One region of the Mesobacillus sp. AQ2 genome, then DNA from elsewhere that is predicted to be linked to it. Evidence: predicted binding sites of a transcription regulator. Region 1 holds the regulator's gene; the other holds the start of a gene.
The links. The regulator CtsR, encoded in region 1, represses protease genes until heat stress. The targets are predictions, from matches to a motif close to ATGGTCAATAAAGGTCAAACA.
Positions count from the first base shown of each region.

Region 2: QNH36_RS08020 (ATP-dependent Clp protease ATP-binding subunit) is a predicted target of CtsR. The motif match lies at 1,695-1,715, and genes of this name have one in related genera.

Region 1 covers NZ_CP126080.1:106,779-111,210, forward strand. Annotated here, with positions in the region: rRNA gene QNH36_RS00545 (23S ribosomal RNA) at 1-713, shown strand, start outside; rRNA gene rrf (5S ribosomal RNA) at 938-1,053, shown strand; gene QNH36_RS00555 (hypothetical protein) at 1,311-1,490, opposite strand; gene QNH36_RS00560 (CtsR family transcriptional regulator) at 1,664-2,125, shown strand; gene mcsA (protein-arginine kinase activator protein McsA) at 2,154-2,699, shown strand; gene mcsB (protein-arginine kinase McsB) at 2,702-3,784, shown strand; gene clpC (ATP-dependent protease ATP-binding subunit ClpC) at 3,789-4,432, shown strand, end outside.
Region 2 covers NZ_CP126080.1:1,629,691-1,634,122, reverse strand. Annotated here, with positions in the region: gene QNH36_RS08030 (DUF8580 domain-containing lipoprotein) at 1-114, shown strand, start outside; gene QNH36_RS08025 (YkvI family membrane protein) at 340-1,389, opposite strand; gene QNH36_RS08020 (ATP-dependent Clp protease ATP-binding subunit) at 1,800-3,953, shown strand; gene QNH36_RS08015 (efflux RND transporter permease subunit) at 4,080-4,432, shown strand, end outside.

The sequences.
Region 1 (4,432 bases):
ATTGAAATTCTAACCCGCGCCCCTGATCGGGGCGGGAGACAGTGTCAGGTGGGCAGTTTGACTGGGGCGGTCGCCTCCTAAAGAGTAACGGAGGCGCCCAAAGGTTCCCTCAGAATGGTTGGAAATCATTCGCAGAGTGTAAAGGCACAAGGGAGCTTGACTGCGAGACCTACAAGTCGAGCAGGGACGAAAGTCGGGCTTAGTGATCCGGTGGTTCCGCATGGAAGGGCCATCGCTCAACGGATAAAAGCTACCCCGGGGATAACAGGCTTATCTCCCCCAAGAGTCCACATCGACGGGGAGGTTTGGCACCTCGATGTCGGCTCATCGCATCCTGGGGCTGTAGTCGGTCCCAAGGGTTGGGCTGTTCGCCCATTAAAGCGGTACGCGAGCTGGGTTCAGAACGTCGTGAGACAGTTCGGTCCCTATCCGTCGTGGGCGCAGGAAATTTGAGAGGAGCTGTCCTTAGTACGAGAGGACCGGGATGGACGCACCGCTGGTGTACCAGTTGTCTTGCCAAAGGCATCGCTGGGTAGCTATGTGCGGACGGGATAAGTGCTGAAAGCATCTAAGCATGAAGCCCCCCTCAAGATGAGATTTCCCATAGCGCAAGCTAGTAAGAACCCTGAAAGATGATCAGGTTGATAGGTCAGAGGTGGAAGCGCGGTGACGTGTGGAGCTGACTGATACTAATCGTTCGAGGACTTAACCAAATACGAAAAGCGTAGGCGACTGTACAGCCTCGACAAGCGCTGGAGGGCCAGCAGTTGAAGTCGTTCTTTGACTTCGGCGGATGGACCGAAGCGACTCGAGAGGCTAGGAGCCGGAGCTGGACAATGATCATTCGATTCTCTTGATTTCTTCTTACACATTATCTAGTTTTGAGGGTACAAAGTTTTTTGCGGTAGCAAAATAACTAAAACCTCAAACCAAATAGTCTGGTGGCGATGGCGAGAAGGTCACACCCGTTCCCATACCGAACACGGAAGTTAAGCTTCTCAGCGCCGATGGTAGTTGGGGGTTTCCCCCTGTGAGAGTAGGACGCCGCCGGGCACACGAAAGAACAGCTGAATGGCTGTTCTTTTTTTGTGTTTTGATCAAATTTTCATGAGAAGCAGAATTTTTCCGTTTAGCCAGGTTGGTTGATATCTTTGTCAAAGTGGTCGATATATCTCTGGATTTGGTCGATATATTTGTAAATCCGCCGATAATTTCGAAAATGTGGTCGATAAAATCAAAAAATCGCCAATAAAATTCTGAATGGATCCTCGTAAAAGAACTCTTAGGTACACTTTTACCGTAAAAACTACTCATTTGGCAAACATTTTCAAACAAAAACGCCTAGCTTGATATGAAATAACCCTAGAATCAGCACCAAATCCTCTTTTTCCCACAAGCAAATACCACCCTCCAGTTATCTCACGGATAGAGTCACTATTGATTCCGCCTGCCCATATAATGTTACGAAAAATCTCATTTCCTTTTCTCATTACAAGTTTCCGCCCCCTCTGAAATGGGTATAATAACCAACACACCCCTCATTGGCATGTTTTGGCATACATAATTTTGGCGAAAATAATACAAGATGCATTGATTGCAACAAAAAATATTTTTTTGTATAATTAATGTCAAATATAGTCAAAGTCAGATTGGGGGAGGTTTAGTGAGGAATATATCGGACATCATTGAGAATTACCTTAAGCAGGTTTTGGAAATGAGCGATAAAGACATTTTGGAAATCAAACGAAGTGAAATCGCCGATAAATTTCAATGCGTGCCGTCCCAGATCAATTATGTTATCAATACAAGATTCACGATTGAAAGAGGCTATCTTGTTGAGAGCAAACGGGGTGGCGGCGGCTATATCCGGATCATCAAAGTCCAGGCTTATGATCATGCACACTTGATTGATGATTTACTGTCTTTGATTCGGACGAGAATTTCGCAAAGCAGTGCTGAAGATGTCATCTACCGGCTTGTTGAGGAAGATGTAGTCACAGACCGTGAAGCAAAAATCATGCTGAGTGTACTCGACAGGTCTGTCCTGTATATCGAGCTGCCGCAGCGGGATGAGCTGAGAGCGAGAATGTTGAAGGCGATGCTGATGGCATTGAAGTATAAATAATACCAAAGCAGACAAAGAGGTGAGGGCATTGATTTGCCAACAGTGCAATCAAAGGCCGGCAACGCTGCACTTCACGAATTACTCAAATGGGGAAAAGTCGGAACTGCACTTGTGCGAAAAGTGTGCACAGGAAAAAGGTGACTTGTTCATGATGAGCAATGGCCCTGCTTTTTCGATCAATAGTTTGCTGGCCGGTTTATTGAATATGGAGCCTGCTTTTGAACAAAAAAAGGAAGCTTTTGAGACTGAGCAAGTTGCTCAGTGCCCTCAGTGCTCGATGACATTTCCGCAGTTTGTAAAAGTAGGCCGGTTTGGCTGTGCGACCTGCTATGATGCTTTTCGGGAGCAATTGACGCCAATTGTCAGGAGACTCCATAGCGGAAATTCCATGCACAATGGAAAAATACCGAAAAGGATCGGCGGTGACCTTCATTTAAGGAAGACAATCGATCATCTTAAGCAGACCCTAAAGCACCAAATTTCTGAGGAAGAATTTGAGCAAGCTGCCGGGACGAGGGACCAGATAAGGGAACTCGAAAGGAAATTGTCAGCAGGTCAAGAGGGAGGGGAGTAGCCTTGTCATTGGAGAAGTTCATCAATCAGGCTGTCAGCTCCTGGATGAGTGATGATGGTCCTGATTCAGATATTGTCCTAAGCTCTCGCATCCGTTTTGCAAGAAATCTTGATGAATATAACTTTCCCACCTTGTTCACCGATGGAGAGGCAGAGGCGGTCATCGGCACGATCATGGAGCGTGCCAGCCAAACTTCTGCAGCTGGCTTTGGACAGCTGGAAATGATCAAAATGGATGAGATACCACCTATGAAGAAACGGGTTTTGGTCGAGAAGCATTTAATCAGCCCGCATTTAGCGGAAAACGCTGTTCATGGTGCAGTGCTCTTGTCGGGTAATGAAGAAATTAGCATCATGATCAATGAAGAGGATCATATAAGGATTCAATGTTTATTCCCGGGCTTCCAGTTAACTGAAGCTTTAAAGGCTGCCAATGAAATCGATGACTGGCTTGAAGAGTATGTGAACTATGCTTTTGATGAAAAATTTGGCTATCTGACCAGCTGCCCGACGAATGCAGGAACTGGCCTGAGGGCATCGGTGATGATGCACCTGCCGGGCCTCGTTCTGACTCAGCAAATGAACCGGATTGTCCCGGCGATTAACCAGCTGGGTTTGGTGGTAAGAGGTATTTACGGTGAGGGCAGTGAAGCACTGGGCAATATCTTTCAAATATCGAACCAGATCACGCTTGGAAAATCGGAAGATGATATCGTGGATGATTTGAAAAGTGTCGTCGGCCAGATAATATCTCAGGAAAGGTCGGCGCGGGAAGCATTAGCGAAGACTTCGAACATACAATTAGAAGACAGAGTGTTTCGCTCTTACGGGACGCTTGCCAACAGCAGGATCATCGAGACAAAGGAAGCTGCACGATGCCTGTCTGATTTAAGGCTTGGAATAGATATGGGTTATATAAAGAATATATCGAAATCAATTTTGAATGAATTAATGATTTTGACTCAGCCGGGTTTTTTGCAGCAATATGCGGGAGGGCCGTTAAGACCGAATGAGCGGGATATCCGCAGAGCTGCTTTAATAAGAGAACGACTGAAAATGGAAACAAAAGACGAGTCAGGAGGATGATCTTATGATGTTTGGACGATTTACAGAGAGAGCACAAAAAGTATTGGCACTCGCACAGGAAGAGGCAATCCGCCTTGGACATAACAATATCGGTACAGAACACATCTTACTTGGCCTTGTGCGTGAAGGTGAGGGCATAGCAGCTAAGGCGCTTTATGGTCTCGGCCTTGGCGCAGAGAAGATCCAGAAGGAAGTGGAAAATCTGATTGGCCGCGGCCAGGAAACATCCCAGACAATCCACTATACTCCTAGAGCCAAGAAGGTGATTGAACTTTCCATGGATGAAGCGAGAAAGCTTGGTCATTCCTATGTAGGCACAGAGCACATCCTTCTTGGCTTGATTCGTGAGGGAGAGGGCGTTGCAGCCAGGGTGTTGAACAATCTTGGTGTCAGTCTGAATAAAGCGCGCCAGCAGGTCCTTCAGCTGCTTGGCAGCAATGAAACGTCCGGCCATCAGGGAGGCGGTACGGCAAATGCCAATACTCCGACTCTTGATAGTCTGGCAAGGGATTTGACAGCCATCGCAAGGGAAGGCAGCCTTGATCCGGTCATCGGCCGAAGCAAGGAAATCCAGCGTGTCATTGAAGTGCTGAGCCGCCGGACAAAGAACAACCCTGTACTGATCGGGGAGCCGGGTGTCGGTAAAAC
Region 2 (4,432 bases), 1.5 Mb from region 1:
CTTATTAAAAATGAAGAACAGCCTTTGAAGCTTACTCTATTCACAAAAGAAGGTTCTGATCATCGTGATGCCTTCATCCAAATGGCGAAGACAATCATGAAAGAAGAGAAATAAATAAAAAAAGAAGGGCACCCCCCTTCTTTTTTTTTTAGGCTCTTTTCTCAAACTTTGTTGCTATTGACTACTAAATGGGATTGAATGACCTAGTTTTCTTTATAAAATTCAAGCTTATTATGAGAAAAGAGCTTGCACACTTAAAAACGAACTACAAAATTGCTTATAGCACGTTAAAATCGGCTTTAAGATTTTAACAACAATCTTTACGAAAACAGCCTTTTTTTATGATCGATTTGTTAAATTGACAGGCTTCATCCACAGTAAGACAATGAATACTAAGCTGATATAGCCGAATACCGGATACAGGAACGAAAGAAGTGTTCCATAATCAATCAAGCTGATGAAATAACAGATCAGGAAGAGAAAAGAGACAATCAGCATGCTTGGCACTTTGATATGTTTTTGTATCTGTCTTTCCAGACCATAGATATTGCCGATTACAGATGTGAAAATTTCACCATAAACAATTAAGACAAATATCCAATAAAGGCTGGCTGCCAGCTGTTTCATGATAACCGCCATCGGAATCTCGAATGTATCGAATCCTGGAAGCATAATCAAAGTCAAGTGACTTGAGAGCAAAATCAATGTCAGTGCAATTCCCCCAAGAATCCCCCCCCACTTAACTGTCTGATCGTCCTTTATCTCTGCCGCGACAGGTACAAGCACCGCCTGGGCAAGAGACAGGTTCAGTGCCGTATAGGAAAACGGGCCGATTACGGCTTTCCAGCCATCCTCGGCATATGGAATAAACACAACCTGTTCAAAAAAACCAGGCAATTTGACTGACAGGGAAAATAGAATCAGGCTGAACAAGATCATCATCGGAACCACAAAAGTATTAACTGCAAAAACGCCCTTTAGGCCGACTACCATTACTGCAAGTGACAAAGCAATCGTTACAATGATTCCAAGTGATTTCGTTAATCCCAGTTGTTCCTCAAATACAGCCCCGGCTCCGGAAAGCATAACAGCACAAACGCCAAGAAGCATGAACAGCATCAATATATTAATGATCCTTCCAAAAAATCGCCCGAATAAATGCACATTCATTTCTTCATAAGAACGGGCACCAATGGCCGCTGCAATACGCATTAATTTAGCACCCATATATGTAAGAATGTATCCAGCCATGAACACTCCAATCAGTCCAAATATGCCAAAACGGGAAAAGAATTCAACGATTTCCCTTCCGGTCGCAAAACCAGCCCCCACCACAGTTCCGACATAAACAGCTGCAATTTGAAAGGCAGCACCCCAATTTGTTTTCAAAGCGTTCCCCTCCCTCTTCTCAATATATGTATGGAAAGACAAACCATGACGAGCTTTTTATTAAGCTCATTTCATGAACTCCGTTGCTTTCACATCATCAGTAAAAACAGCCTGCTCGGTTTTCGAATATTCCTTTCCATCCATCTCGGTGCACAGTCGAAAAGAGCCTCGAAGCCATATAGGGAGTTGAAAATGGAATTAGCCCGGAAAGCAATACTTTAGGCGAAAATAGCGTTTTATCATGAGGAGAGTATGCCCGCAATGTTATATTGAATTACCAATAATTTCTACAGACAAATATCTTGAAAGTCAAAGTTGGTCAAAGTATAATAAAGTTAAATTGATCAAAGATAGTCAAAGTCAAAGACTTTTTTGATTAAATATAGGAAAAATTTGAAGGAGGAATTTAAATGCTCTGCCAAAATTGCCAGGAAAAACAGGCGAATATTCAATTGAAGGTAAGCTTAAATGGTAACCAGAAGCATTTAATGCTCTGTGAAGACTGCTACCAAAAAGAGAGAGAAAAATTAGGTGCTTCACTCGGCAGCCCAACGTCCGGTTTTAACGGATTCGGAGGTTCGCCGTTTAATGATATGTTCAAACAATTCTCTGGGAATATGAATGATGAACCCCAGAATTCAAAACCTGCTTCTGTAACTAAAACAGCCGGCGGTGGGAATGGCTTTATTGACCAATATGGAAGAAACCTGACTCAAATTGCCAAGACAGGTTTGATTGACCCTGTTATTGGCCGGGACGAAGAAGTTAAACGTGTGATTGAAATATTAAATAGAAGAAATAAAAATAACCCTGTACTGATCGGTGAACCTGGTGTAGGTAAAACAGCTATTGCAGAAGGCCTTGCCTTAAAGATTGTCGAAGGTGATGTGCCAGAGAAGCTGAAGAATAAAGAAGTCTACCTTTTAGACGTCGCTTCAATGGTATCGAACACCGGAATCCGTGGTCAATTCGAAGAAAGAATGAAGCAATTGATTTCTGAATTACAGGCACGCAAAAACATCATTCTTTTCATTGACGAAATCCACCAGCTTGTAGGTGCAGGTTCTGCTGAAGGTTCCATGGATGCAGGCAATATCCTGAAGCCAGCACTTGCCCGTGGTGAACTTCAGGTAGTAGGTGCGACAACCCTGAAGGAATACCGCAAAATTGAAAAAGATGCCGCTTTAGAAAGACGATTCCAGCCCGTCCATGTACTGGAACCAACTGTGGACGAGGCCATCGAAATCCTGGCAGGAATTCAGTCCAAGTATGAGGATTTCCATCAGGTGACTTTTGCGGATGAGGCCATCAAGGCATGTGTCCAGCTTTCTCAACGCTATATCCAGGATCGTTTCCTTCCAGACAAAGCGATTGATCTAATGGACGAAGCAGGATCCAAGCTAAACCTGGTTTCTGACTATACAAATAAAAATGATGCTGAAAGCCGCCTTGCTGAAATTGCGAAGGAAAAGGAAGAAGCATTGAAGCAGGAAGACTATGAAACTGCTGCCAGGCTCCGTGATGAAGAAGCGAAGCTTGAGAAAGCAATAAACGAAAATGGCAATGCTGAACGACCTGTTGTAACAGTCAAGCATATCCAGGAAATCATCGAGAAGAAAACTGGCATTCCCGTCGGCAAGCTTCAGGAAGATGAACAGGAAAAGATGAAAAATCTTGTTGCCAACCTGAATGGCAAAGTCATTGGACAGGAAGATGCCGTGCAGAAAGTAGCCAAAGCGATCCGCCGCAGCCGTGCGGGTCTGAAATCAAAGAACCGTCCAATCGGCTCGTTCCTGTTCGTCGGCCCTACTGGTGTCGGTAAGACAGAGCTGACCAAGACTTTGGCTGAGGAACTCTTTGGTTCAAAGGAGGCAATGGTCCGTCTCGACATGAGTGAGTATATGGAGAAGCACAGTGTTTCCAAGCTGATTGGTTCTCCTCCAGGCTATGTAGGCCATGATGAAGCTGGCCAGTTGACGGAAAAAGTCCGCCGCAACCCATACAGCATCATTTTACTGGACGAGATTGAAAAAGCTCATCCAGATGTACAGCATATGTTCTTGCAGATTCTCGAAGACGGCCGCCTGACTGACAGCCAAGGCCGTACAGTAAGCTTTAAGGACACAGTCATCATTATGACAAGCAACGCAGGTGTTGGACATAAAACCATCAAGGTAGGATTTGACCAGAATACTGCTGTCAATGAATCAAGCATTCTCGATTCACTCGGAGGATTCTTCAAGCCAGAATTCCTGAACCGTTTCGACAGTATCATAGAGTTCAAGTCTCTTGAGAAGGAACACCTTCTTCAGATTGTGGATTTGATGCTTGCAGAGTTGAAAGAAACACTTGCAGAGCAGAATATCAGCCTTGAAGTGACAGTGGAAGTGAAGGCAAAACTGGCTGAGCTTGGATACCATCCAGCATTCGGTGCACGCCCGCTGCGTCGTTCCATCCAGGAACAACTGGAGGATTCCATTGCCGATTTCATTCTTGAAGCTCCGGAAGCAAACCAGTTGGAAGCGGTCATTGAAACTGACCAGATTATCATCAAGCAGAAATAATATTTATTTGATGCCCGAAGTTTTGAAACTTCGGGTTATTTTTATTTTTTACAGTTTAAAAATGAAAACTACATAGAAGGCATATAGAATAGAGTCATAGCTTTTTTATAGAAAAGAGGTATTCTAATGGGATTTTTGACAAGATTCAGTCTTAAAAATGCATTCGCTGTATTCATCATTTCATTTTTACTGATACTTGGCGGCCTGTACTCATTCACCAGGCTAAAGGTTGATTTGCTGCCAAATATCGAATTTCCCCAGCTCTCTGTGGAAGTCATATACCCGGGGGCTTCTCCGCAGGATATCAATGAACAAGTAACCGAGAAGCTTGAAACAAAATTCAAAGGGATCGATGGCATCAAGAAAATGCAAAGTTCTTCATTTGAGAGCATCGCCATCATCAATCTGGAATTCCCGTTTGATACTAAGCTTGATGATGCTGAGCAACAGGTCAACACCTTCATCAAGGAAGCTGGACT